Regions from separate parts of the Pokkaliibacter sp. CJK22405 genome, predicted to be linked through region 3. Evidence: predicted binding sites of a transcription regulator. Region 3 holds the regulator's gene; each other region holds the start of a gene.
The links. Region 3 encodes PhoB, which activates phosphate uptake and scavenging genes when phosphate is short. Its sites were predicted from a motif close to TGTCATANNNNTGTCANA; they were not measured.
Positions count from the first base shown of each region.

Region 1 (8,044 bases), on a different contig from region 3:
CCCCACGAGGTTTGATCAGCATTTTCTTAAGGCGGATTACTGCTTCGTCCTGAAGGTCAGTCTTGTCGCTCAGGCTTTGTGAGGCAATACCGGATTCATGTAAGAAGAGATGCACCATGTCGCGCGTGATTTCGACATCATTGCTGGCTTCACGATACAGCTGAACCATCATTTTTTCCGCAGCCGCCAGAGCCGCAGGGTCTCCTGCCAGTTCAAAGTGGTAGGCGCGGTTGTGGATGGTGATGCCCAAGCGTTTTTCAATCAGGCGCAGGTGTTCATCAAATTGGCCGCTAAAGTTGGCCAGGTACTCCGGGTTCTCCGGGGAAAGATCAAAGGCGATGGTCGCTTGGAGGTCGGTGGTCAAAAGACGAAATCCTCAATGGTTAAGCATGTGCAGGGCATCATGTCGATGCCCTGAGTCACCTATTAATGAAGGGCATCCAGCTCGGAATCAACCAGCTCGCCGCGTAAAGAGTTTGGCAGCGCTTCAATAATCTTCACATTGGCAAATTTGCCAATAAGATCCGCATTGGTGCAGGAGAAGTTCACAACACGGTTATTTTCCGTGCGGCCTTGCAGTTGCCCTGGATCTTTGCGGCTGTAGCCGTTCACCAGAATGCGCTGGGTCGTGCCCACCATCTTGCGGGAGATGTCCAGGGCATGCTGAATGATGCGCTGCTGAAGAATCTGCAGGCGCTGTTTTTTCACATCTTCCGGGACATCGTCAGGCAGATCTGATGCGGGTGTGCCGGGGCGGCGGCTGTAAATAAAGCTGAATGAGGTATCAAAACCAATATCGTTAATCAGCTTCATGGTGGCTTCAAAATCAGCTTCTGTTTCGCCAGGGAAACCGATGATGAAGTCAGAGGAGAAACTGATGTCCGGGCGGATTTTGCGAAGACGACGCAGCTTGGATTTGTACTCAATCGCCGTATGGCCACGCTTCATGGCGGCCAGGATGCGATCTGAGCCACTCTGTACGGGCAGATGAAGATGGCTGACCAGCTCTGGAATCGTCTCGTAGGCATCAATCAGCGCATCGGAGAACTCGACCGGGTGAGAGGTGGTGTAGCGAATGCGATCAATACCATCAATCGCTGCCACATAGTGCATCAGTTCTGCTAAATCGGCGATGTCGCCGTCTGCAGTTTCACCGCGATAGGCATTAACGTTTTGTCCCAGCAGGTTTACCTCACGAACGCCTTGCTCGGCCAGATGGATAATCTCTTCAAGAACATCCTGGACCGGACGGCTGACTTCCTCGCCGCGAGTATAGGGAACAACGCAGAATGTGCAGTACTTGCTGCAGCCTTCCATAATGGAGACAAAGGCTTCTGCGCCTTCCACTTTGGGGGCGGGAAGCCGGTCGAATTTTTCAATTTCCGGGAAGCTGATATCCACCTGGGGCTGGTGGTATTTCACGGCTGCATTAACCATTTCCGGCAGGCGGTGCAGAGTTTGAGGACCGAAAACAATATCGACATAAGGTGCGCGGTCACGTATCGCTTCACCTTCCTGACTGGCGACACATCCACCGACACCAATACGCAGGTTGGGGTTCTTTTCCTTTAGCTTGCGCCAGCGACCTAGCTGATGAAATACCTTTTCCTGCGCTTTTTCACGGATAGAGCAGGTGTTAAGCAGAAGCAGATCCGCCTCTTCAGGGGTCTCAGTGATTTCCATTTCATGGCTCTCGCGCAGCAGATCAAGCATGCGTGAAGAGTCATACTCGTTCATCTGACAACCGTGAGTCTGGATAAATACCTTCTTGGACATGAAATACCTGGAGTCCCGCTAGGGAAAATGTGTTCGTTTGCCTTCAGCTCACTCACCTAAGTGACGCCATGGTAGCGCACGAGAGTGGCATCTGAGCTGACTGTGAAAAATCGGCAAAGTATATCGCAGGCGTCGTCTCAGTTGTAGCGTGTTACGCCGACAAAGCAGTGCGCTGGACGGTCTCTTCTTTGTGGGGAGCAAGGTCGAGACGAGTGGCGAAGCTATCTATGAAGTGATTTTTGAGTTTTTCTTGTGATTGAGGCTTTGGTCTTTGGGACGCGTGGCCGGTGATTGGTAGACCTGGTTGAGGAAAAACTGAAGGCAGAGTCTGCTGAGGTTAAATGCAGCGACATTTCAATACATTCGTTGATGCGCATTGATGAGGTTCTTAAGGAGGGGGTAGCAAAGATTAATCAGGCAATTGGCAGAGTGAGGCGGTTTCCATTCACGCTACTAAATTAATGCGGGTGGTAGCTCTTGAAAGGCGTGTAACTAAATGGCCGATGTAAAAACCAGTCGGCATTTATAGCTGGATAAGAAATGAAAAAGGGTGGGGGACAGCGCTTATAAAGGAAGAGTTGGCAGGGGTGGAAGGACTCGAACCTACGAATGACGGAATCAGAATCCGTTGCCTTACCACTTGGCGACACCCCTGCAACAGGGTCGACACTTTAGAGTAATCATTTTTACTTTTCAAGTATCTGAATATCAGGATGGTGGCTATGGTCGGATTTGAACCAACGACCTACGCATTATGAGTGCGCCGCTCTAACCAACTGAGCTACATAGCCTTAATGGCAGGGGTGGAAGGACTCGAACCTACGAATGACGGGATCAAAACCCGTTGCCTTACCACTTGGCGACACCCCTGTATCCTGTGCTTTTGTTCATGGTGGCTATGGTCGGATTTGAACCAACGACCTACGCATTATGAGTGCGCCGCTCTAACCAACTGAGCTACATAGCCTTAATGGCAGGGGTGGAAGGACTCGAACCTACGAATGACGGGATCAAAACCCGTTGCCTTACCACTTGGCGACACCCCTACAAAAGCGACTCGCATTATACATAAATCTTTGAAAAATCAAAGCCTAAGATCTTTCTGATTTCTGTATTGAACAGGGCTGTCAGTGAGAGCTTCTCAAGGTGACCTGTTCAGCGAGGCCGCGAATTATTCCTTGTCGTATTTCCTCTGTCAAGACTCTGCAAACCGGGATGTGCAGAGAGATAACTCTTGGCGAGATCTCGTGAGAATTTGTCGGAAGTCACGCAAAAAGCCCGCAATAGCGGGCCTTTATTGAGTGTGGGGGCTTATCGTCTGTCTTAGCCGAATGAGCCAGCAATGTAATCACGAGTACGCTGCTCGCGAGCGTTGCTGAAGATAGAGTGAGTGTCATCGAACTCTACCAGCTCGCCCATGTACATGAAGGCTGTGTAATCAGAGATACGGGCGGCCTGCTGCATGTTATGGGTGACAATCACAATGGTGTACTCCTCACGCAGCTGGGTGATCAGCTGTTCGATCGCCTGCGTTGCAATGGGGTCCAGTGCGGAAGTCGGTTCATCCATCAGAATGACTTCAGGCTCCAAGGCAACGGTACGGGCAATACAAAGACGCTGCTGCTGGCCGCCGGAAAGGGAACCTGCATCACGGTGCAGGTTGTTTTTTACTTCTTCCCACAAGTGAGCCTGGCGCAGTGCTTTCTCGACACGCTCATCCATCTGGCGGCGTGACAGGCGATCATACAGGCGAACGCCGAACGCGATGTTTTCATAGATGCTCATGGGGAAGGGCGTTGGCTTCTGGAAAACCATACCGACCTTGGAGCGCAACTCGTTGATATCGATTTTGCTGTCCAGAATGTTGCGATCGTCCAGCATGATAGTGCCTTCGGCATGCTGGCCGTTGTACAACTGATAAATGCGGTTCATACAGCGCAGTAGAGTGGATTTGCCACAGCCGGAAGGGCCAATCATTGCGGTGACACGGTTCTTATACACTGGCAGGTTAATGCCTTTCAGTGCTGCCTGGCCGCCTTTCTGATAGAAGAAACTCAGATCCTTGACGTTCATGCGTGGAGCCAGCATGTCTTGAACGACCGCAGTTTCCTGTTGCATATAAGCTACATTACTCATCGTTATTTCCTCTTCTTCGCCAGGCGTGGCAGAGCACGAGACGCAATATTCAGTAAAAGAATGGTTAAGGTGATCAACAGGGCGCCAGACCAGGCAAGCTGGTTCCATTCGGGGTCTGGACTCATGGCGAACATGTAAATCGTTACAGGCAGGTTGGCCATGGCCTCGTTGGGATCAAGACTCATAAAGCTGTTATTAAGTGCGGTGAACAGCAAAGGTGCGGTTTCACCACTGATGCGGGCAATGGCGAGCAGAACGCCGGTAATCAGTCCGGTCGCTACTGCGCGATAGCCCAGTTGGGTAATGACTCGCCATTTTGGCGTACCGAGGCCGCTACCTGCTTCGCGCAGGCTGGTAGGCACAAGTTTCAACATTTCTTCCGTGGTGCTGATGATGACTGGCAGGGCGATGATGGCCAGAGCGATAGCGCCAGCCCAGCCAGAGAAATGACCCATCGGTAGCACGACTGCTTCATAGACGAAAAGGCCAATCAGAATTGAAGGGGCACTCATCAGCATGCCGTTCAGGAAGCGGATGGTAGAGGCGACTTTGGAGTTCTGGCCGAACTCAGCCAGCCAGGTGCCACCAAGAATGCCGATGGGGGCTGCAATCAAAATACCGGCTCCGGTCATGATCACGCTGCCGACGATTGCATTGGCCAGACCGCCATCGCTGCCTGGGCCGGGGGTGGATTCGGTAAACAGTGCCCAGTTGATGCCGGCAATGCCTCGTGAGAATAGTGTCCAGAGGATCGCCAGTAATACGGCGCAGCCCAGTAGTGTGGCCAGGATGCACACAAGCTGGAAAACAATATTGGTGATTTTTCGACGAAGCATCATACCGTACGCTTCCTTTTCATCAGCAGGCGGGCTGCGGCCATCACAATAAAGGTGATAACGAACAGCAGCAGACCCAGTGCCAAGAGTGAAGAAATATGCATGTCGCCGGTAGCTTCGTTGAACTGTTCAGCAATCGTGGCTGATACCGAAGTGGCCGGCATAAAGAGTGAAGAGTTCATGTCCTGAGCGCCGCCGATCACGAAAGTGACGGCCATGGTTTCACCCAGAGCACGGCCCAGCGCCAGAATGACAGCGCCAACGATGGCACTACGAACGGCGGGCACCAGTACATGGCGGGTAACTTCCCAGCGATTGGCGCCGATGCCGTAGCTGGCTTCACGCATGACGTTGGGGACAGTGCTGAGTGCTTCTTTGATCAGCGCCGTCAAAATGGGCAGGATCATGAACGCAAGAATAATTCCAGCGGTCAGCAGACCTACACCCATGGGTGGGCCGCTAAAGATGGTACCGAGTACCGGGATGTCGCTCAGGTTATCCAGTGCCCACATCTGGAAGTGCTCGGAGAACCATGGAGCAAAAACAAATAAGCCCCACATGCCGTAGATGATACTGGGGACTGCGGCGAGTAGCTCAATGGCGGTGGAGGCAATATGAGCCATCCAGCTTGGTGCCAGTTCGGTAAGAAAAATGCTGATGGCCAGGCTTACAGGCAGGGCCAAAACTATGGCAATGAAAGAGGAGATGAGCGTGCCATAAAGGGCATTCGCTGCACCAAACTCTTCTGTGACCGGATTCCATTCCGTGCTGAAAAGAAAGCCAAAGCCAAACTCTTTCAGTGCAGGAGCTGCACCCATAAAGAGTGACACCAGGATGGCGGCCAACAGTACTGCAATCATGATGGCACTCACCCAGCACAAACGCTGGAAGATTGAGTCACTATTTTGCCATCTTGTTTTCATTGCCATGGTCGACATTGTCGTAATCCAAGTTGAAAGGCCTCTGCGCAGTCGGCCCTTGTAACGCTTAAAGGGAACGTCCTAATGGACGTTCCCGGATCTTGCGATCTGCTGGTTTTTTGATCGTGTGATCAGTTGAAAACCGCCTTGCCGCTTTCGTCTTTGATGTCTTTCTTCCACATGTCTTCAACCATGTTTACAACAGAGTCAGGCATGGGGATGTAGTCCAGGTTGGAAGCTGCTTCGTCGCCATTTGCATAGCTCCAGTCGAAGAACTTCAGGACCGCATCAGCGGTTGCTGCATCAGCCTGCTGGGTGTGCATCAGGATGAAAGTTGCAGCAGTCATTGGCCAAGAAGCATCGCCTGGCTGATCGTTCAGGATCAGGTGGAAGCCAGGAGCATTTGCCCAGTCAGCGTTGGCAGCCGCTGCCTGGAATGCAGACATTTCAGGCTGAACGTATTTGCCGGCTTTGTTCTTCATCTGGGTGTAGGTCAGGCTGTGAGCTTTGGCATAAGCAAACTCGACGTAGCCGATAGAGCCTGGAGTGCGGCTTACAAAGCTCGCAACGCCTTCGTTACCTTTGCCGCCCAACTGCTGGGCTTCTTTTGGCCAGGCCACTTCTTTACCTACGCCTACGTTGTCTTTCCAATCGGAAGATACGCGAGCCAGATAGTCGGTGAAGTTAAAGGAAGTGCCGGAACCATCAGAACGGTGAACGGTATAGATGGGTTTGTGTGGCAGGTTCAGGTCAGCGTTATCAGCCTTGATAGCGGCATCATCCCAGTACTTGATTTTGCCCAGGTAGATGTTTGCCAGTACTTCACCGCTCAGCTTCATCTGGCCAGCTTCCAGGCCTTTCACGTTTACTACAGGAACGATGGCGCCCATAACCGCTGGGAATTGAACCAGACCTGCTTTGTCCAGCTCTTCCTTGGTCAGAGGAGCATCGGAAGCACCGAAGTCAACGGTTTTGGCTTTGATCTGCTTGATGCCGCCGCCAGAGCCGATAGCCTGGTAGTTCAGCTTAACGCCTTCTGCCTTGTTGTACGCCTCTGCCCATTTGGAATAAACGGGGTAGGGGAAAGTCGCGCCCGCACCAGAGATCGCATCAACTTTAGCGAAAGCTACTGGAGCTACCAGTACGCTACCTGCAAGTAGAAGACCGTTAATAAGTTTGTTCATCTGCCATCACCTTACGTGTGTTTTGATGAGAATTTGAGAACCGTTGTCTCTTTGACGTGGGCTTAGAATAGAGGCGTTTGATGACAGAAAAATGACATGCCAAAGGTGAAGGAAATTTTTTGATAAAAAATACTTTAGGGGCTGGCAGTCGAGTGGCTTTTAAATTTTAAGTTATTGAAATTTAATGAGAAAAATTGATTTCTCTTGGTGGGGCTGCACTACGGGGTAGGTTTTTTTTAATCTGCTTCGCCATGCTAAAGCGTGCTTTTTGGCATTTTTTCCCCATGGAACTGTCATAAAAACCGTCCCGGCTTTCATAAACAAGCCGGATTTTTCATGTTTTCTGAGGAGAGCATCATGAAACGGAAGTTATGGTTCTTGGCGGGAGTTGTTGCGTTGGCGAGTTCGCAGTCGGTGCTGGCAGAGACGCTGGATGTCGACATGTATCGTGTAAGTAAGGATGGTATCGGAGAGCCGGTAGGGCATGTCCAGATAACAGAAACCCGTTATGGTCTGGAATTTACCCCTGACCTGAAAGGTTTAAAGCCCGGGCCTCATGGTTTTCATATTCATGCCAAAGGTAATTGTGAAGTGATGGCTGAAGGCGACAAGATTATTCCTGCAGGAGCCGCTGGTGGGCATTTTGATCCGGAGAATACCGGGCAGCATGAAGGTCCTTACGGCGAGGGGCATCTTGGTGATTTGCCATCATTGCTCGCGACTGACAGTGGTGAAGTGAACTATCCAGTGCTGGCGCCACGTATTCATAAGCTTTCTGAAATTAAAGGCTTGGCGTTAATGCTTCACGCTGGCGGTGATAATTATTCTGATGAGCCCGCCAAATTAGGTGGTGGCGGCTCGAGAGTGGCCTGCGGCGTGATTGGCGGACAGTGACTTTGTGGTGCTGAAGTAAGTTGCAGGTGCAGGTATCTGCTTTCGTAATAAAAAACGCCGCCTGATGAGCTGTCATCGGCGGCGTTTTCATAAAGCCTGCTTTCAATGTCGAGGCTTTCTCTAGTGAAGCCTTAAACGTTGAAGCGGAAGTGCATCACATCGCCGTCTTTAACGATGTATTCCTTACCTTCCAGGCGCCATTTTCCAGCTTCTTTCGCGCCTTGCTCGCCCTTAAAGTTCACAAAATCATCATAGGCAACAACTTCGGCTCGAATGAAGCCTTTTTCAAAGTCGGTGT
Region 1 is NZ_JBKKHQ010000007.1:236,335-244,378, forward strand. It holds gene ACKC9G_RS04180 (PhoH family protein) at 1-364, opposite strand, end outside; gene miaB (tRNA (N6-isopentenyl adenosine(37)-C2)-methylthiotransferase MiaB) at 427-1,776, opposite strand; gene ACKC9G_RS04190 (DUF1820 family protein) at 2,068-2,238, shown strand; tRNA gene ACKC9G_RS04195 (tRNA-Gln) at 2,356-2,430, opposite strand; tRNA gene ACKC9G_RS04200 (tRNA-Met) at 2,491-2,567, opposite strand; tRNA gene ACKC9G_RS04205 (tRNA-Gln) at 2,572-2,646, opposite strand; tRNA gene ACKC9G_RS04210 (tRNA-Met) at 2,667-2,743, opposite strand; tRNA gene ACKC9G_RS04215 (tRNA-Gln) at 2,748-2,822, opposite strand; gene pstB (phosphate ABC transporter ATP-binding protein PstB) at 3,100-3,912, opposite strand; gene pstA (phosphate ABC transporter permease PstA) at 3,915-4,751, opposite strand; gene pstC (phosphate ABC transporter permease subunit PstC) at 4,748-5,686, opposite strand; gene pstS (phosphate ABC transporter substrate-binding protein PstS) at 5,800-6,852, opposite strand; gene sodC (superoxide dismutase [Cu-Zn] SodC) at 7,210-7,746, shown strand; gene ychF (redox-regulated ATPase YchF) at 7,878-8,044, opposite strand, start outside.
Region 1: a site for PhoB is predicted at 6,932-6,949, ahead of pstS (phosphate ABC transporter substrate-binding protein PstS). Genes of this name have one in related genera too.

Region 2 (8,044 bases), on a different contig from region 3:
GCGAGCAGAAATCCCGGGGAAAAACGCTTATTCAGCAGATCATATACCAATGTGACATAAACCGGCGTGAAGATCGTGAAGATCAGCACCTCAGGAACGCTTAGCAGCAGGAAGGACTTGTAATAGAAGATATACATCAGGCCGAGCTGCAGCGCCCCGACCAGCATTAGCTTGGCGGCCAGTGCCGGATGAAGGTTGCGCGTGCGCAGAAATGGCAGGAATACGAGGGTGGCCAGACCGATGCGGGTCAGTACCGAGAAATACGAATCCACCTGGCCTGCCAGATAGACGCCGATCAGGCTAAAGGAAAAGGCCCATAACAGGGTGACACCCATCAGGTAAGGCATAGTGGTTTGCTCCGGGAGTATCGGGGAGGAGCATATTACCAAGAGCCAGTAACAACTCCAGCCTCCGGTTAACCACTGAACAAAAAACGCCCGAATATCGCTATTCGGGCGTCTCTTGCAGAACGACCAGAGTCTGGCTCTGGCTTGTTCATTACCTCTTACTTGGACTTCATGCCATCCAGGTATTTCTGAAACTTGGGTCCCAGATCCTTGTGGCGCAGGCCGTATTCAACGTTAGCCTGCAGGTAACCCAGCTTGGAGCCACAGTCATAACGCTTACCGCTGAACTGGTGCGCCATAACGCCCTCTTTCTCGATCAGACGAGCGATAGCGTCGGTCAGCTGAATCTCACCGTTGGCACCAGGTGCCTGAGTAGCCAGAAGATCAAAAATACGCGGGGTCAGGACATAACGACCCACAACGCTCAGATCAGAAGGCGCATCCTCGACCTTGGGCTTCTCAACGATGCCTTTCATCTTGTAGACACCTGGTTCCAGATGCTCAGGATCGATGACGCCGTATTTGTAGACTTCTTCATGAGGCACCTGCTCAACCGCTACCACGGACTGCTGGTACTGGTTCGCCAGTGACAGCATTTCAGACAGGGTGCCATTGCCCTGAGAGTAGATCAGGTCATCAGGCAGAATAACGGCAACAGGCTCATAACCTACCAGAGGACGAGCACAAAGAACCGCATGCCCCAGACCCAGAGGCTCTGGCTGACGGGTAAAGGCGAAGGACACACCTTCAGGAATCACATCACGCACCAGCTTCAGCAGCTCGTGCTTGCCTGCCTGTTCCAGCTCTTCTTCCAGACCGGCATTCTTGTCGAAATGGTCAGCGATCGCACGCTTGTAGGAGCTGGTGATAAAGATAATGTCAGTGACACCGGCAGCTACCGCTTCTTCCACGGCATACTGCACCAGTGGCTTGTCGACTACAGGAAGCATTTCCTTGGCAATCGCTTTCGTGGCAGGCAGGAAACGCGTTCCCAACCCGGCTACAGGGAAAATCGCCTTGCGTACGATCATATCAGATCTCTCTTTAGTCCTTGTTTAACAGGCTGAAGACTCACAACGGTCATGCCTTCGCGTTACTCTGCTGTGGCCTGAATCGTTCCGGAAACAGCAACCCTTATAGGAAAAAGCCCTAGAAGGTGAAAGTGTTTCTGAGCCTACCCTAAATTTTGTTCCAAATCAGCTACCTGCAGGCAGGATAGCCGCGAGCCAGTGGCCCGACGATTTAAGACCAGCAGCATGATTCGTGGCTTCGCCGGTATCCTCATGCCCTGTATCAGTGTGCTGCTGACCCGCAGCAAGTAACTGCTGGCGATGTTTGAGTGCATCATGAACCGACTGCTCGAGCGCCTCAGCATTCTCCACCTGAGCCACCAACGAGGAATCCAGCAGGCCTTCCAGCAGGGTTTCAAAATTGAACATATGCGGCCCGACCCACGTGGGCAATCCGACCTGAACTGGTTCAAACGGATTGTGTCCGCCATGCGGCACCAGTGATCCACCCACAAAGGCATAATCAGAAACCGCATAGAACATGCCCAGCTCCCCCAGCGTATCCAGCAGCACCACTGAGGTCGAGGCATCCGGGACTCTCTGCTCACTGCGCTTGACGTAGCTCAGGGAACGCTCCGCCATGAGTTGCTCAATTTCCTGCGCGCGCTCCGGGTGCCGTGGCGCCAGAATCAGCAGAAGCTCCGGGAATGTCGCGGATAACTGCTTATGGATATCCAGTATCAACACCTCCTCGCCAGGATGCGTACTGCCAGCAATCCACACCGGCCGTTCAGCAGCCCATTCGCTTCTTAACGCCTGCGCCTTGGCGACGACTTCAGGCGCAAGCTCGATGGCCATTTTCAGGTTACCTGCGACCTCGGTGACTTCAGGGCGAACCCCGAGAGCCAATAACCGGTCGGCATCTGCCTGATACTGACAGCCCACCCAATGCAGTTTGCGCCAGGCCGGCTGCATTAATGAGCGGGCTTTTTCATAGCCACGAGCGCTACGCTCAGACATGCGAGCATTCGCCAGTGACACAGGAATATTACGTGAACTGCAGGCATTTATCAGATTGGGCCAGACCTCTGTCTCCATCAAGACAACGGCGCAAGGCTGTAACTTATCGAGCCAGCCTGCAACAACCCAGGGTAAATCGAAGGGCAAATAACAGCGGTGTAGTCCGGGCATCAGGGTTTCACCGCGGGCACGACCCGTCGGCGTGGTATGGGTCAGAATCAGGGGAATCTCAGGGCGCTCGGCCTGCATCCATTGCACCAGCACAGAAGCCGCCTGGGTTTCACCCACAGAACAGGCATGAATAATCAGCGCGCCCTTGGGAAAATGCTCCGGCACCTGGCCCAAACGTTCCGACCAATGCTCCCGGTAAGCTTTCTGTCGACGTCCCCGCCAGGCCATGCGCGTAAGAACCGCGGGCATCGCCAGCGTCAGCAGGGTCGAGTAGAGGGCGCGTACCATCAAACAACTTTCCTTGGACAGGCAAAGCTCCATGACTATGACGACGGTACAAGGCCCTGCGTACGGCAGCGCCTGACTCTGATCATCGTATTAGCCGAGCCTTGGCACGGGTGAAAACCTGACATTCTAGCATGACTGACGCGGCTGACACCCGCCGCAACTCAGGCCATAGGCAACAGCCATCACGCACTTTCAATCATCAGCAAAGCCCCTATAGAGAGTAAAACCCACGGGCAAAATAGTGTAAGCTTTGCGCCCGCCAACAGGGGCAATGCCAGCGTGTGCGAACGACTGGCCAAGGAGTGGGGAACAGGCATGACAATTCTGGTGACAGGCGCTGCAGGCTTTATTGGTGCCCATGTCAGCGTGGCGTTGATGGCCCGTGGCGAGAGCGTCATCGGCATTGATAATCTCAACGACTACTACGACCCTGCGTTGAAGCATGGCCGCCTCGACTGGATTGCCGCACAGCCCGGCCAATTTCGTTTTATTGAGCTGGATGTTGCTGACCGCGCTGGCATGGAAGCACTCTTTGCCGAGCAGGGTTTTGATCGTGTGGTGCATCTCGCGGCACAGGCAGGTGTGCGTTACTCCCTGGATAACCCCCATGCCTATGTCGACTCCAACCTTGTCGGCTTTATGAACATCCTTGAAGGTTGTCGCCATCACCAGATTCAGCATCTGGTCTACGCCTCCTCCAGCTCGGTCTACGGCGCCAATGAAAAGATGCCCTTCTCTGAGCAGGACAATGTCGATCACCCACTTTCACTGTATGCCGCGACCAAAAAAGCCAATGAGCTGATGGCCCACACCTACAGCCATCTGTATGGCATTCCCACCACTGGCCTGCGTTTCTTTACGGTCTACGGACCCTGGGGCCGTCCTGACATGGCGCTCTTCAAATTCACCGATGCCATTGTTCAGGGCCGGGAAATTGATGTGTACAACTTCGGCAACCATCGCCGCGACTTTACCTACATCGACGATATTGTGCAGGGCGTCGTCGGCGCACTGGATACCGTTGCAACCGGGAATCCGGCGTGGGACGGTGAAGCACCGGATGCCGCCAGCAGCCGCGCGCCCTGGCGTGTCTACAACATCGGCAATCGCAAACCGGTGGCACTGATGGACTACATTGCCGCTCTGGAGACGGCGCTTGGCATGCAAGCCAGGATGAACCTTCTGCCGATGCAGCCGGGCGATGTGCCAGACACCTATGCGGATGTCGATACCCTGCACGCCGCCACGGGCTATCAGCCCACCACCGATATCCAGCAAGGGGTTAAGGCCTTTGTCGACTGGTATCGCGGCTACTATCAGGTTTGATTTCGCCCTGCCATCAGCCTCTCTCTTGCGCCGAAGTTGCTCTCGGCGCACAACTCTCCGCCTCTCTGAACACGCTTCACACAGCAGAAGTCCACCTCCTGCAACGCTGCTTTGCTTCTGCTGCCCTTTAAGCCCAAGTGAACCGCCTCCATCTAACTTCCATCACTTTTCAGGAGTGCCGGCAAAAGCGCGCTGCGTGCCTGCATTTCCACTGCTGGATATCACATGACTGAACGTACACTGGCCGACATTCCTCTGTCGGTACTGGATTTATCGCCCATTCTGGAAGGTCAGACGGCGGCCGAGGCTTACCAAAACTCACTGGCACTGGCACAGCATGTCGAGGCGGAGGGTTATCACCGTCTATGGCTGGCCGAGCATCACAACATGCCAGGTATTGCCAGTTCTGCCACCTCAGTGCTGATTGGTCATCTGGCGGGCGGAACCAAAACCCTGCGCATAGGTTCCGGCGGCATCATGCTGCCGAACCACGCTCCCTTAGTGATTGCCGAACAGTTCGGCACACTGGAAAGCCTGTACCCGGGGCGCATCGATCTTGGCCTTGGCCGGGCCCCCGGCAGTGATGGTCGCACCATGCAGGCATTACGGCGTGACTTGCGCTCCAGTGGCGATGATTTTCCTCAGCTATTAGAGGAGCTACGTGGTTATTTTGCCGGCACTGAACGCGTTCATGCTGTTCCGGGCGAGGGGTTAAACATCCCCATCTGGCTGTTAGGCTCCAGTAACTTTTCCGCACAGCTGGCAGGCATGCTGGGCCTGCCTTATGCCTTTGCCGGTCAATTTGCGCCAAACCACATGATGATGGCACTGGATACCTACCGTCAGGCTTTCACGCCTTCGGACGTGCTCGATAAGCCCTACGCCATGGTCGGTATGAACGTTGTGGTTGCCGAAACCGATGAAGAAGCCAACTACCTCTTTACCAGCCAGCAGCAGCACGTACTCAAACTGTTCCGCAACGATTTGGGCAAGCTGCAACCTCCTGTGGAAGATATGGACTCCCTGTGGGAGGCCCATGAAAAACATTCGGCACTTAGCTTCCTTGGTGCCTCTGTGGTGGGCAGCCCTGCCAAGGTGCGTATGCAGATGGAGTTATTCCTGAGCCGAACCGGTGCGGATGAGCTGATGATCAATACCGCTGTTTTTGATCAGCAAAAGCGCCGGGAGTCCTTTAGCCGACTGATGGAAATTCGCAAACAGTCTTAAGCCCTGCGCGGGTTTTCGTTTAAAAGCGGCGCCCACATGGCGCCGTTTTTTCTTTTTAGTGACCTGTACTGGTGAGTCTTATCTGCGGGCAAGTGACACAAGACTGTAAGAACCCTGTCAACGAATAGTCACAGAGCCTGCCTACCTTAATGGCATCCTTCGCCCGCACCTCACGAACCGACCTGTTCGGCAAGAGGTCCGAAGAGAACGAGGGTAACCTCTGAACCGCTTTGATAAGGATCGCCAACATGACTCAGGCCACTGATATGCGCCGTCGTCGTCTTCTGCAAACCCTGGCAGGCATGCCACTGCTTCCCCTCGCGGGCGGCATCAGTTCAGCGCTGGGCACCAGCTCCGCCTGGGCAGACAACACCTCACCAGTGACCTCGATCCGTTTTATCGGTATGGACGCGCCCACGCTGGCCAAGCCTGAAGAAATGGCGACCGTCAGCGTGAAATCCGCCATGGAAGTGGCCTTCCAGAACGGCAAGAAACAGACCTTTGATCTGGGCTACCACCCGTTCTTTATCACCGGTGACAACGTTCCCGATGGCAAAGGCGGCACTATTCTGGCCGGTGGTTACTACGACATTCACAACAAGCCCATCATGAATGTGAACGGCAAGCAGTTCTTCTCGGACTGCCCTGACGGCTCCAGCCTGCTCAGTGTTAAAGGCGCGAAAGTCGATGGCGTGAAAGGCAATCCCGTGTTTGCCGTGGTGCAATTTGAATACACCAGCCGCGATGCCGACGGTGCGGATATGTACGGCAAGCTGCCCTCGCCGATTGCGATTCTGACGCTGGACCAAAACCCGGATACTGGCGCCCTGTCGCTGGTGAAATACCACAATGTGGATACCAGCGGCGTGAATGGCCTCTGGATCACCTGCGGCGCCAGCCTGTCACCCTGGAATACCCATCTTTCCAGTGAAGAGTACGAGCCTGATGCCGCCAAGAAAGATGACGAACAGTTCGCAGGCTTTAGTCAGAACCTGTTCGGCGATGCCAAGAAAGGCAACCCTTACCACTATGGCCACCTGCCAGAAGTGACGGTGAATAAAGACGGTACCGGCAGTGTGCAGAAGCACTATTGCCTGGGGCGTATCTCCCATGAGCTGGTTCAGGTCATGCCGGATGAGCGCACAGTTCTGATGGGTGATGATGCCACTAACGGTGGTCTCTTCATGTTTATCGCCGACAAGGCGCGCGACCTGTCCGCAGGCAGCCTGTATGTCGGGAAATGGACCCAGACCAAGAGCGAAGGCCCAGGCGCCGGCGACATCAGCTGGATCAAGCTTGGCCATGCGACTTCCGATGAAATCAAACAGATGATCGACTCGGGCATCACCATTGATGACATCATGGAAGTGCACACCAAGGATCCGGGCGATGCCTCCTTCACCGAAATTGGCTTCGGCGGCAAACCAAACTGGGTGAAACTCAAGCCCGGTATGGAAAAGCAGGCAGCGTATCTGGAAACCCATCGCTATGCCGCACTGGTCGGCGGCACCCTGGACTTCACCAAAATGGAAGGCACCACGGTGAATGCCAAAGACAAGCGCGCCTACTCCGCCATGTCCTACGTCTACAAAACCATGACGGACGGTAAAGGTGATATTCAGGTGCAAGGCCCGAAAGCCGGTGCGGTCTATGAGCACGTCCTGACGGGCGGCCAGAAAGACAGCCAGGGCCATGCCATCGACAGCGAGTGGGTCTCTGTTCACATGGAGCCGCCAGCAGCGCTAATCGGTGAAGATCTGAAAACCGCGGATAGCCTGGGTAACACCGGCCACGCCGACAAGATCGCCAACCCGGATAACCTCAAGTTCTCCGAGAAGCTGCGTACGCTCTTTATCGGTGAAGATTCAGGCAACCACGTGAATAACTTCCTGTGGGCGTACAACGTCGACACCAAAGAGCTGACCCGTATTCTCTCCACGCCGTCTGGCGCTGAGTCTACTGGCCTACACGCGGTGGATGAGATCAACGGCTGGACTTACATCATGAGCAACTGCCAGCACCCCGGTGACTGGGAAAGCCCGCTGCATGACAAGGTCAAAGACACGCTGGACCCGCTGGTTCGCGCTAACTTCAAGGACCGCTTCGGTTCTGCGGTAGGCTACATCACCGGCATGCCTCGCATGGCCTGAACGGCCAAAAAGGCTGCGTAGCGGCATGACTGGCTACATTACCCTGGAATGCTGACCCATAAAAAAGCCCCGCGATTGCGGGGCTTTTTATTCGACGTAAACTTAAATCACTGCGCCATCGGCCAGCACAGCTTTTACCCCTTTGGGGTTCTCGCCGTATTCATTGGCACCTGGCTGACTATCCAGCACCAGAAAGATGAAAAGAATAATGCCGCCGATTGCGGGAATAAAGGATACCAAGAACCACCAGCCCGAACGCCCGGTATCATGCAAACGGCGGACAATCATCGCCAGTCCTGGCAGGATAACAGCCAGCCCATAGACCATCGATAACAGACCCATGGTCAGGATCGAATCAATGACACCACAGACGAAAAAGGCAATCAGGTTGATCAAAGTGAACATCCAGTATTCCTGACGGCGTGCCCGTCCGGAAAAATTCGCATACTGTCTCCATCCGGATAAATACCATTCCATCGTTGACTCCTTGTGTGTCTTTTCCATG
Region 2 is NZ_JBKKHQ010000016.1:24,383-32,426, reverse strand. It holds gene ACKC9G_RS12105 (carboxylate/amino acid/amine transporter) at 1-347, opposite strand, end outside; gene galU (UTP--glucose-1-phosphate uridylyltransferase GalU) at 506-1,378, opposite strand; gene waaA (lipid IV(A) 3-deoxy-D-manno-octulosonic acid transferase) at 1,544-2,836, opposite strand; gene ACKC9G_RS12090 (NAD-dependent epimerase) at 3,152-4,162, shown strand; gene ACKC9G_RS12085 (LLM class flavin-dependent oxidoreductase) at 4,388-5,389, shown strand; gene ACKC9G_RS12080 (PhoX family protein) at 5,638-7,539, shown strand; gene ACKC9G_RS12075 (DUF805 domain-containing protein) at 7,642-8,016, opposite strand.
Region 2: a site for PhoB is predicted at 5,505-5,522, ahead of ACKC9G_RS12080 (PhoX family protein). Genes of this name have one in related genera too.

Region 3 (8,044 bases):
CTCTGGAGTGACAAAGGCATGGGCGATCCGCTACGCATTGTGCTGTGTCGCCATGAGGATCACGAAGCCGAGCGCGTGGCGACGGAAATCCTTGAACACAAGATGCGCAAGCGCACCGAGTTTCGCGACTACGCCATTCTGTATCGCGGCAATCATCAGGCGCGCCTGATCGAAACCAAGCTGCAGGCCTTTCAGATTCCCTACAAGCTAAGTGGTGGACAGTCCTTCTTTGCCCGCGCAGAGATCAAGGATGTGATGGCCTATCTTAAGGTGATGATCAACCCGGATGACGACAACGCCTTCCTGCGTATCGTCAACGTACCGCGCCGTGAGATTGGCCCTGCCACGCTGGAGAAGCTGTCAGCCTACGCCACCGAGCGCGGCACCTCGATGCTGGCCGCTTGCTCCGAGATGGGACTGGCTCAGCATCTGCCTGAGAAAGCGCTGGATAAATTGCGCCGTTTTGGCCACTGGGTTGAGCAAACCCAGCAGCGTTGCTATCAGGAAGACCCGGTCGCCGTTGTCCGGCAGATGGTGCTGGATATCGACTTTCCCGGCTGGCTGCAACAGCACTCGCCAACGCCTAATGCTGCAGAAAGGCGCATGGAGAACGTCTGGTTCCTGATTGACTCCCTGCGCTCGACCCATGAGCGCTTACTGGAAGATGACCCTGAAGCAGATATCAAGGATGTCATTAACCGTCTGATTTTGATGGATATTCTGGAGCGTCAGGAAGAAGAGGATGAATCCGACCGGGTGCAGCTGATGACCCTGCATGCGGCCAAGGGTCTGGAGTTTCCCCATGTGTTTCTGATTGGCATGGAAGAAGAGCTGCTGCCACACCGTAACTCCATAGAGATGGATACCATCGAAGAGGAGCGGCGACTGGCGTATGTCGGCATCACCCGTGCCCGCGAAACTCTGACCATGACACTGGCCAGGCAACGTAAACAGTTTGGTGAGAAGCTCGATTGTGTGCCCAGCCGCTTTCTGGATGAGCTGCCACAGGAAGATGTGGAGTGGGAAGGACGCGAAGGCGTCAGTCAGGAAGTAAAGCAGGCCAAGGCACGCGAGACCCTGGCCTCCTTACGCAATCTGCTGCTGGACTGAACTCGCCCATCAACACTGCCGCTGTCTTTTGTCAGAAGCAGCGGCCCATCCCACTGCTCCCAACGATGTTGGCACGTCTCAGCGACGTCGCCGCGACAGATCAGTAGTAACGCTTTACGCCAGCCATGGAACGGACATCACCATCCATGGGCAGACGATAATCGTCAGACGCCATGATGCGATTATCCGCCACACGCACCAGACGGGTGGACACGTAAACGTTCTGGCGTGCTACCGCGTAGGTACCAACCACCACCATTTGCGCCTGATGCGAGCGGCTGATGTCTTTCAGCTCACGCGACAGCAGAAACTCGCCATTGCCTTCCTGAATGAACAGGGCATTACGCAGCTTCAGCTCAACCACAGGGATACCCTGCTGGGTAAGGCTGCTCGCCATCTGCTCGGCCAGAGTACGGCCCAGCGTGGAAGACTCGCTAAGCTCATCAATGTTGACGTAACTCGCCACCATCACCGGCTGAGTCGGACGATCCGCAGGTGCCAGTTGGGACAGCAGCTTAGTGGCTGCATCCTGACTGGTGGTCACCAGATTGGCTGATTCAGGTGCGGCGGGCTTCACCGAGTCTGTTTCGCAACCTGCGAGGGTCAGGGTGGCAGCCAGACTCAGCAGGCCTGCCCAGGTACGCATTGCTTTCATTCACCCACCACTTGCATCGTTTTGGCTGGCATGGCGTTTGGCACGCTGGTGTAGTGGCCTGCGCCTTCCTTGTTGATGTAATAGAGGTCAGATTCTGACATCAGCAGCGTGCTGCCATACACCATCTGGGTGGTAATCAGCACTTCTGCTCCTTCGATGGAGGTAGTACGGCCGGTCAGGTAATCCGCGCCGAGGCCCAGTAGTGGCAGGGCCAGATAGGAACCTTCCCAGCTGTGCTTGACGGCGTTACGCATAACGGCCAGACCTGTTCCCAGCACGGTGTAAGTCCCCGGAACCGCCTTGGCACCGTCGATACCCTGATGCTGCAGCAACTGCGCACTATACTTGACATGAGCAGCGCCACCGACCGGATCAACAGCCACAATCACCTGATGCTTCATCAGCTGGCTCTGCAGCATCTGATGAAACGCCTTGGCAAAATCGGTTTGCTCAGCTGGCTCATCTACGTAAACCGTCATGTTGCGGTCAGGCAGAGACATGGCGATCTGATTGGCCATATCCGATGCCAGTACGTCCCAATGATGGGCAGTTTGCATCTTCTGCTGTGTGGTATAGGGGTAGGTCTCCGCCTGAGGAACAGGAGACTTCAGGTTTTGTTCATTCCACTGCTGACAACCGCCCAGAGCGAATGCCAGAAGAGATAGGGGGGCAAGCCAAACTCGCGTCATATGGCCATCCTTACTTGTTGCCAGTGATGGGCAGAAAGGTTACAGACTGATTCCGAAGCATAAAGCAAAAGGCCCTCACTGTGCAGTCCCTGCTCAGGGGAAATACCACGCAGCGCGCCAATGTCTGGCGTTATGTGGACTAAAGCAGCCCTTCGTTCCTCATTCGGGCCAGAAGGCCACGCCAGGGGCCGATACGATCAGCGCTGTTTCCCACCTTCTGACCTGCCGGGGATTTGTTAATCCACAAGCCTGAGCCGTTGAAACTGTACACAGGCACAAGGTCAGTGCGGCGATTGGCAGGCTCAATGGTTTTCTTGATGTTATCCAGCACCATTGGCATCGCGCCGGGGCTGGCGTAATACAGCAATACCATGTGCGCCTGATTATAAGTCAGGGATTTAACGTACATGATGCGCAGCTTATCCTCAGCCACCCCAAGCTCCAGCAGGGTGAAATACTTGCCGATGGAGAAGTCTTCACAGTCGCCGGCATTACGCTCCAGCATCTCCAGTGGAGTTGCCCAGTAGTCAGTTTTACCCCAGACGGTCGTATCTTCCAGCCACTGTACGTTATTGAAGAAGTCATTCACCACGCGAAGCCGCGTGGTTTCAGCGGTTTGCTTGAGAGTGGAGTCCGCCATCAGATCGCGCCAGGCCTCGACTCGCTTGCGTGCCGGCATGCCGTAGGCCTGCTGCACCTTACTCAGCGTTGTCTCGCTGATGCCCGTATAGGCAGCCATCAGCCAGCCGCCGGGCAGCAAGATGAGTAGTAGCAGGAAACAGCGGATGAGCATGCGTTCAGCCCCTCTCGATGAACGAGTTGCAGGGGTGATAACTCACCCGCGCAATTCTAGTCTGGTGAGAATTCGCTGAGGGCGCAAGCTTGTGCGCAGGAAATGCACAGTCGGAGGGGTAAAACGTCGCGGTGCTGAGACTCAGGTACAGCACCGCGACGCCAGAAAGCATCGTGATTAACGACGCATCTCGATGCCATGCTCGGCCATATAGGCCTTGGCTTCGGGGATAGAGTATTCATTGAAGTGGAAGATTGACGCCGCCAGCACCGCATCAGCTTTGCCTTTGGTGACACCCTCCACCAGATGATCCAGATTACCGACACCGCCTGAGGCAATCACCGGCACCGCCACGGCTTCACTGACCGCGCGGGTCACGCCGAGGTCAAAACCATTTTTAGTACCATCGGCATCCATGCTGGTCAGCAGAATTTCACCGGCGCCGAGAGCCACCAGCTTTTTCGCCCATTCGACCACTTCCAGACCGGTGGCGCGACGACCGCCGTGGGTAAACACCTCCCAACGGTCAGGTTCCCCTTCTGCGCTAACCTTCTTGGAATCAATGGCCACCACGATGCACTGAGCCCCAAAACGCTCGGAAGCCTCACGCACAAAGTCCGGATTGGTGACCGCAGCGGTATTGATCGAGACCTTGTCAGCACCGGCATTCAGCATCTTGCGGATGTCTTCACAGGTACGAATGCCACCCCCTACCGTCAGCGGAATAAATACCTGTCCGGCGATGGCTTCCACCACATGCACCATGGTGTCGCGGTCTTCGTGACTGGCGGTGATATCCAGAAAGGTAATCTCATCCGCACCCTGTTCGTTGTAGCGCTTGGCGACCTCGACAGGATCTCCGGCGTCACGAATGTCGAGAAATTTTACGCCTTTCACGACACGTCCGTTGTCCACATCCAGGCAGGGAATGATGCGTTTAGCCAGGGCCATTTGATACTCCAGATAAGGTTACGGGGCTGGATGCCCGTTGGACTCTGCGTCCGGTTCAAGCGGGTGTTCGACCAGTTCAGGACTGGTCACAGCGTCGGCAGCACTGGGCACCGGACGTAAAAGCGGAGCTTTGAGCAGCACCCATTGTTCAGGCCAGTGTTCCGTGGGCGAGCGGCTAAAGGCACTGCGAACAAACTGGCGCAGGCGTCCTTCCACCACCGCCATCAGCAGATTGGCACAGACAGTCGGAGACTTGAGGGTTCGCATCTGCTCACGCAATTCAGCTTCACGCAGAATCTGGCGAAGCTGGGTTTCGATGCGGTCATAGACCTGACGAATGCGCTGATGCAGGCGCTCGTCTTCCCCCGCCAGCACTTCGCCAGCCAGCAAGACTGCAAGCCCGGGATTCTTTTCAGCAAAGGCCAGAATCAGGGTCAGTATCTGCTGACAACGGCTGGAAGCCGAGAGTTCGCGGTCGAGAATGATACCAATTCGGCTGAACAGGCTTTCCTCGACAAAGTCGATCAGCCCTTCAAACATCCGCGTCTTGCTGGGGAAATGACGATACAACGCGGCCTCGGTAACACCGACTTCCTGAGCCAGCGCCGCCGTGGTGATCCGGCCGCCCGGCGCGTGCTCAAGCATGCGCGCCAGGGCTTCCAGAATACGCTGCTTAGCCTGCCCTTTACGGGGCCGCGACGCAGTAGTCTCAGTCATGCAGCGGTTCTACCTTAATCCTGCAGTTTTTCTTTGGTGATCAGAGTGCCGACGCCTTCATTGGTAAAGAGCTCCAGCATAGTGGCGTGAGCCACACGACCATCAATGATATGCGCACGCTTCACGCCATTACGGACTGCTTCCAGTGCGCAGTCGATTTTCGGCAACATACCGCCGGTGATGGTGCCATCGGCAATCAGCGCATCGACATCCGCCAGCGTCAGACCCGTCAGGACTTTGCCCTGCTTATCCAGCAGACCAGCGATGTTGGTCAGGAGCAGCAACTTTTCAGCATCCAGCGCTTCGGCGACTTTCCCGGCCACCAGATCCGCATTAATGTTGTAAGACTGGCCTTCGGAATCCACACCGATGGGCGCGATAACCGGAATGATGTCGCTCTCGACCAGCAGATCCAGCAGTTTGCGGTCAATACGCTCAACACTGCCAACGTGGCCGATATCAATAATTTCTGGTGCGGACATTTCAGGCGTCTTATGGGTCACGGTCATTTTCTTGGCCATGATCAGACGCGCATCCTTACCGGTCACACCGATGGCGCGACCACCGTTGTTGTTAATCAGGTTAACGATATCTTTATTGACCTGACCACCCAGCACCATTTCCACCACATCCATAGTGGCGCTGTCGGTCACACGCATACCGTTAACGAAGTGGGATTCGATTTTCAGTTTGTCCAGCAGATCACCAATCTGCGGACCGCCACCGTGCACGACCACCGGGTTGATACCCACCAGCTTCAGCATGACGATGTCGCGGGCAAAGGCGTTTTTCAGCTCTTCATCAACCATCGCATTGCCGCCGTATTTCACTACGATGGTCTTGCCGACGTAGTTCTGAATATAGGGCATCGCTTCACTGAGGACTTTGGCAACGTTCAGCGCGGCATCACGGGACAATGGCATAGTGACAAATCCTTACTTTAAAAATGAACACCGCCGTCAGCAGGAAGGCTGCCACGGTGTGTGGGCATTAGTTTACTGGAAGGCCGAACAACCTTACCACTTAGCTTAGGTTTTTTTAGTGCCGCAGGGCCAGGGAACCAAGTAAAAGCCCTGACAACAGTGAGAAGCGGCATCCATCAAGTTGCAGCAGACGCGATCACTGTCATAATTCTGCAATAGACTCCCGATGTAATACGCCGGTCACATGAACGCAACAGATGATGGGTACAGGCTCATGGCGGATAAAAAAGTCCTGATCGTAGACGATGAAGCTCCAATCCGGGAAATGATCGCCGTCGCACTGGAAATGGCGGGTTATGAGTGCCTCGAGGCGGAAAACGCCACGCGTGCTCACTCGCTGATTGTCGATGATCAGCCCGACCTGATGCTGCTCGACTGGATGCTGCCCGGCACCAGTGGCATTGAGCTGTGCCGCCGCCTGAAACGTGATCCCATGACGGCAGAAATACCGATCATCATGCTCACCGCGAAAGGTGATGAAGATAATAAAATTCAGGGTCTGGAAGCTGGCGCGGATGACTACATCACCAAGCCTTTCTCGCCCCGCGAACTGGTTGCCCGCCTGAAAGCCGTACTCCGACGCACCACTCCACAGGGCGTGGAAGATGCGGTGGAAGTGGATGGCCTGATGCTGGACCCGGTCTCTCACCGAGTCACCTCCAATGGCAAGCCGCTGGAGATGGGCCCGACCGAATACCGCCTGCTGCATTTCTTTATGACCCACCCTGAGCGCGCCTACTCCCGCGGGCAACTGCTGGATCAGGTCTGGGGCGGCAACGTTTATGTCGAAGAGCGCACTGTGGATGTCCATATCCGCCGTCTGCGCAAAGCCCTTGGCAACCTGCACGAACATCTGATTCAGACCGTTCGCGGCACCGGCTACCGCTTCTCCAACAAGGTGCACTGACGTGCGCCACTTCGTTGGGCGTCAATGTCTGATTATCGCCGCCTGCGCCTTGCTGGGCTTGTTCAGCGGGCACTGGCTGGTCGGTCTCACCATCGGCCTTGGCGTCATGCTTTGCTGGCAACTCTGGCACATGCACAAGCTGGTTCGCTGGCTCGCCCGCAACAACGTTGAATATGATGATGTCCCGGAAGGCAAAGGCCTGTGGGGCGACGTCTTTGATGAACTCTATCGCCTGAACCGCCGCAGTCATGATGAGCAACAGCGCTTGCGCGCCATCATCGCCCGTATTCAGGACTCCACCGCTGCCCTGCGTGATGGCGTTATTCTGCTCGATGAAGACGGTACGCTGGAATGGTGGAACCAGGCGGCAAGCCGTCTGCTGGGCCTGCGTTATCCACAAGATCGCGGCCAGCCCATTACTCACCTCATACGCCGCCCTGACTTCGTCCGTTACTTTGAGCAGTGCCGCTATCAGGATCCGCTGGAAATTCCGGCGCCCGCGAATGTTCGTCAGTTTCTTCAGATCAGCATCACCCTGTTCGGCAAAGGCGACCGCCTGATGCTGGTACAGGATGTCACACGCCTGCATAACCTGGAGATCATGCGTCAGGACTTTGTCGCCAATGCCTCCCATGAGCTGCGCACGCCGTTAACGGTTATCAGTGGCTATCTGGAAACACTGGGCGATCATCTTGATCAGCTGCCACGTCCGTGGGTACGTCCTATTCAGCAGATGGCTCGTCAGGCCAAACGTATGGAAAACCTGATTGTTGACCTCCTGACGCTGTCGCGCCTGGAGACTTCGCAGGTGGAATACCCTCATGAGCCGGTAAATGTCAGCGCTCTGCTGCGCCAGATCGTCAATGATGCCGAGTCATTAAGTGTCGACAAGGGCCAGACGGTGACGCTCGATATTCGCTCGCCCTTGCAGCTGCATGGCCGTGAGCAGGAACTGCACAGTGCCTTTTCCAATCTTGTGATGAACGCCGTTAAGTACACTCCCGATGAAGGCCGGATTCAGGTGCGTTGGTATCAGGACGGCGATGGCGCCTGCTTTGAAGTCGAGGATGATGGGGTGGGTATTGAGGCCGATCACATTCCGCGCCTGACCGAACGGTTCTACCGCGCAGACCCCAGCCGCTCATTGGAAAGCGGTGGTACGGGTTTGGGGCTGGCCATCGTCAAGCATGTGCTGCTACGCCATGAAAGCAGCCTGCACATTGAAAGTGAGCCGGGACA
Region 3 is NZ_JBKKHQ010000021.1:91,573-99,616, reverse strand. It holds gene rep (DNA helicase Rep) at 1-1,110, shown strand, start outside; gene ACKC9G_RS15345 (FlgO family outer membrane protein) at 1,211-1,765, opposite strand; gene ACKC9G_RS15340 (hypothetical protein) at 1,762-2,454, opposite strand; gene ACKC9G_RS15335 (transglutaminase-like cysteine peptidase) at 2,594-3,247, opposite strand; gene hisF (imidazole glycerol phosphate synthase subunit HisF) at 3,425-4,198, opposite strand; gene slmA (nucleoid occlusion factor SlmA) at 4,217-4,915, opposite strand; gene argB (acetylglutamate kinase) at 4,930-5,838, opposite strand; gene phoB (phosphate regulon transcriptional regulator PhoB) at 6,113-6,805, shown strand; gene phoR (phosphate regulon sensor histidine kinase PhoR) at 6,807-8,044, shown strand, end outside.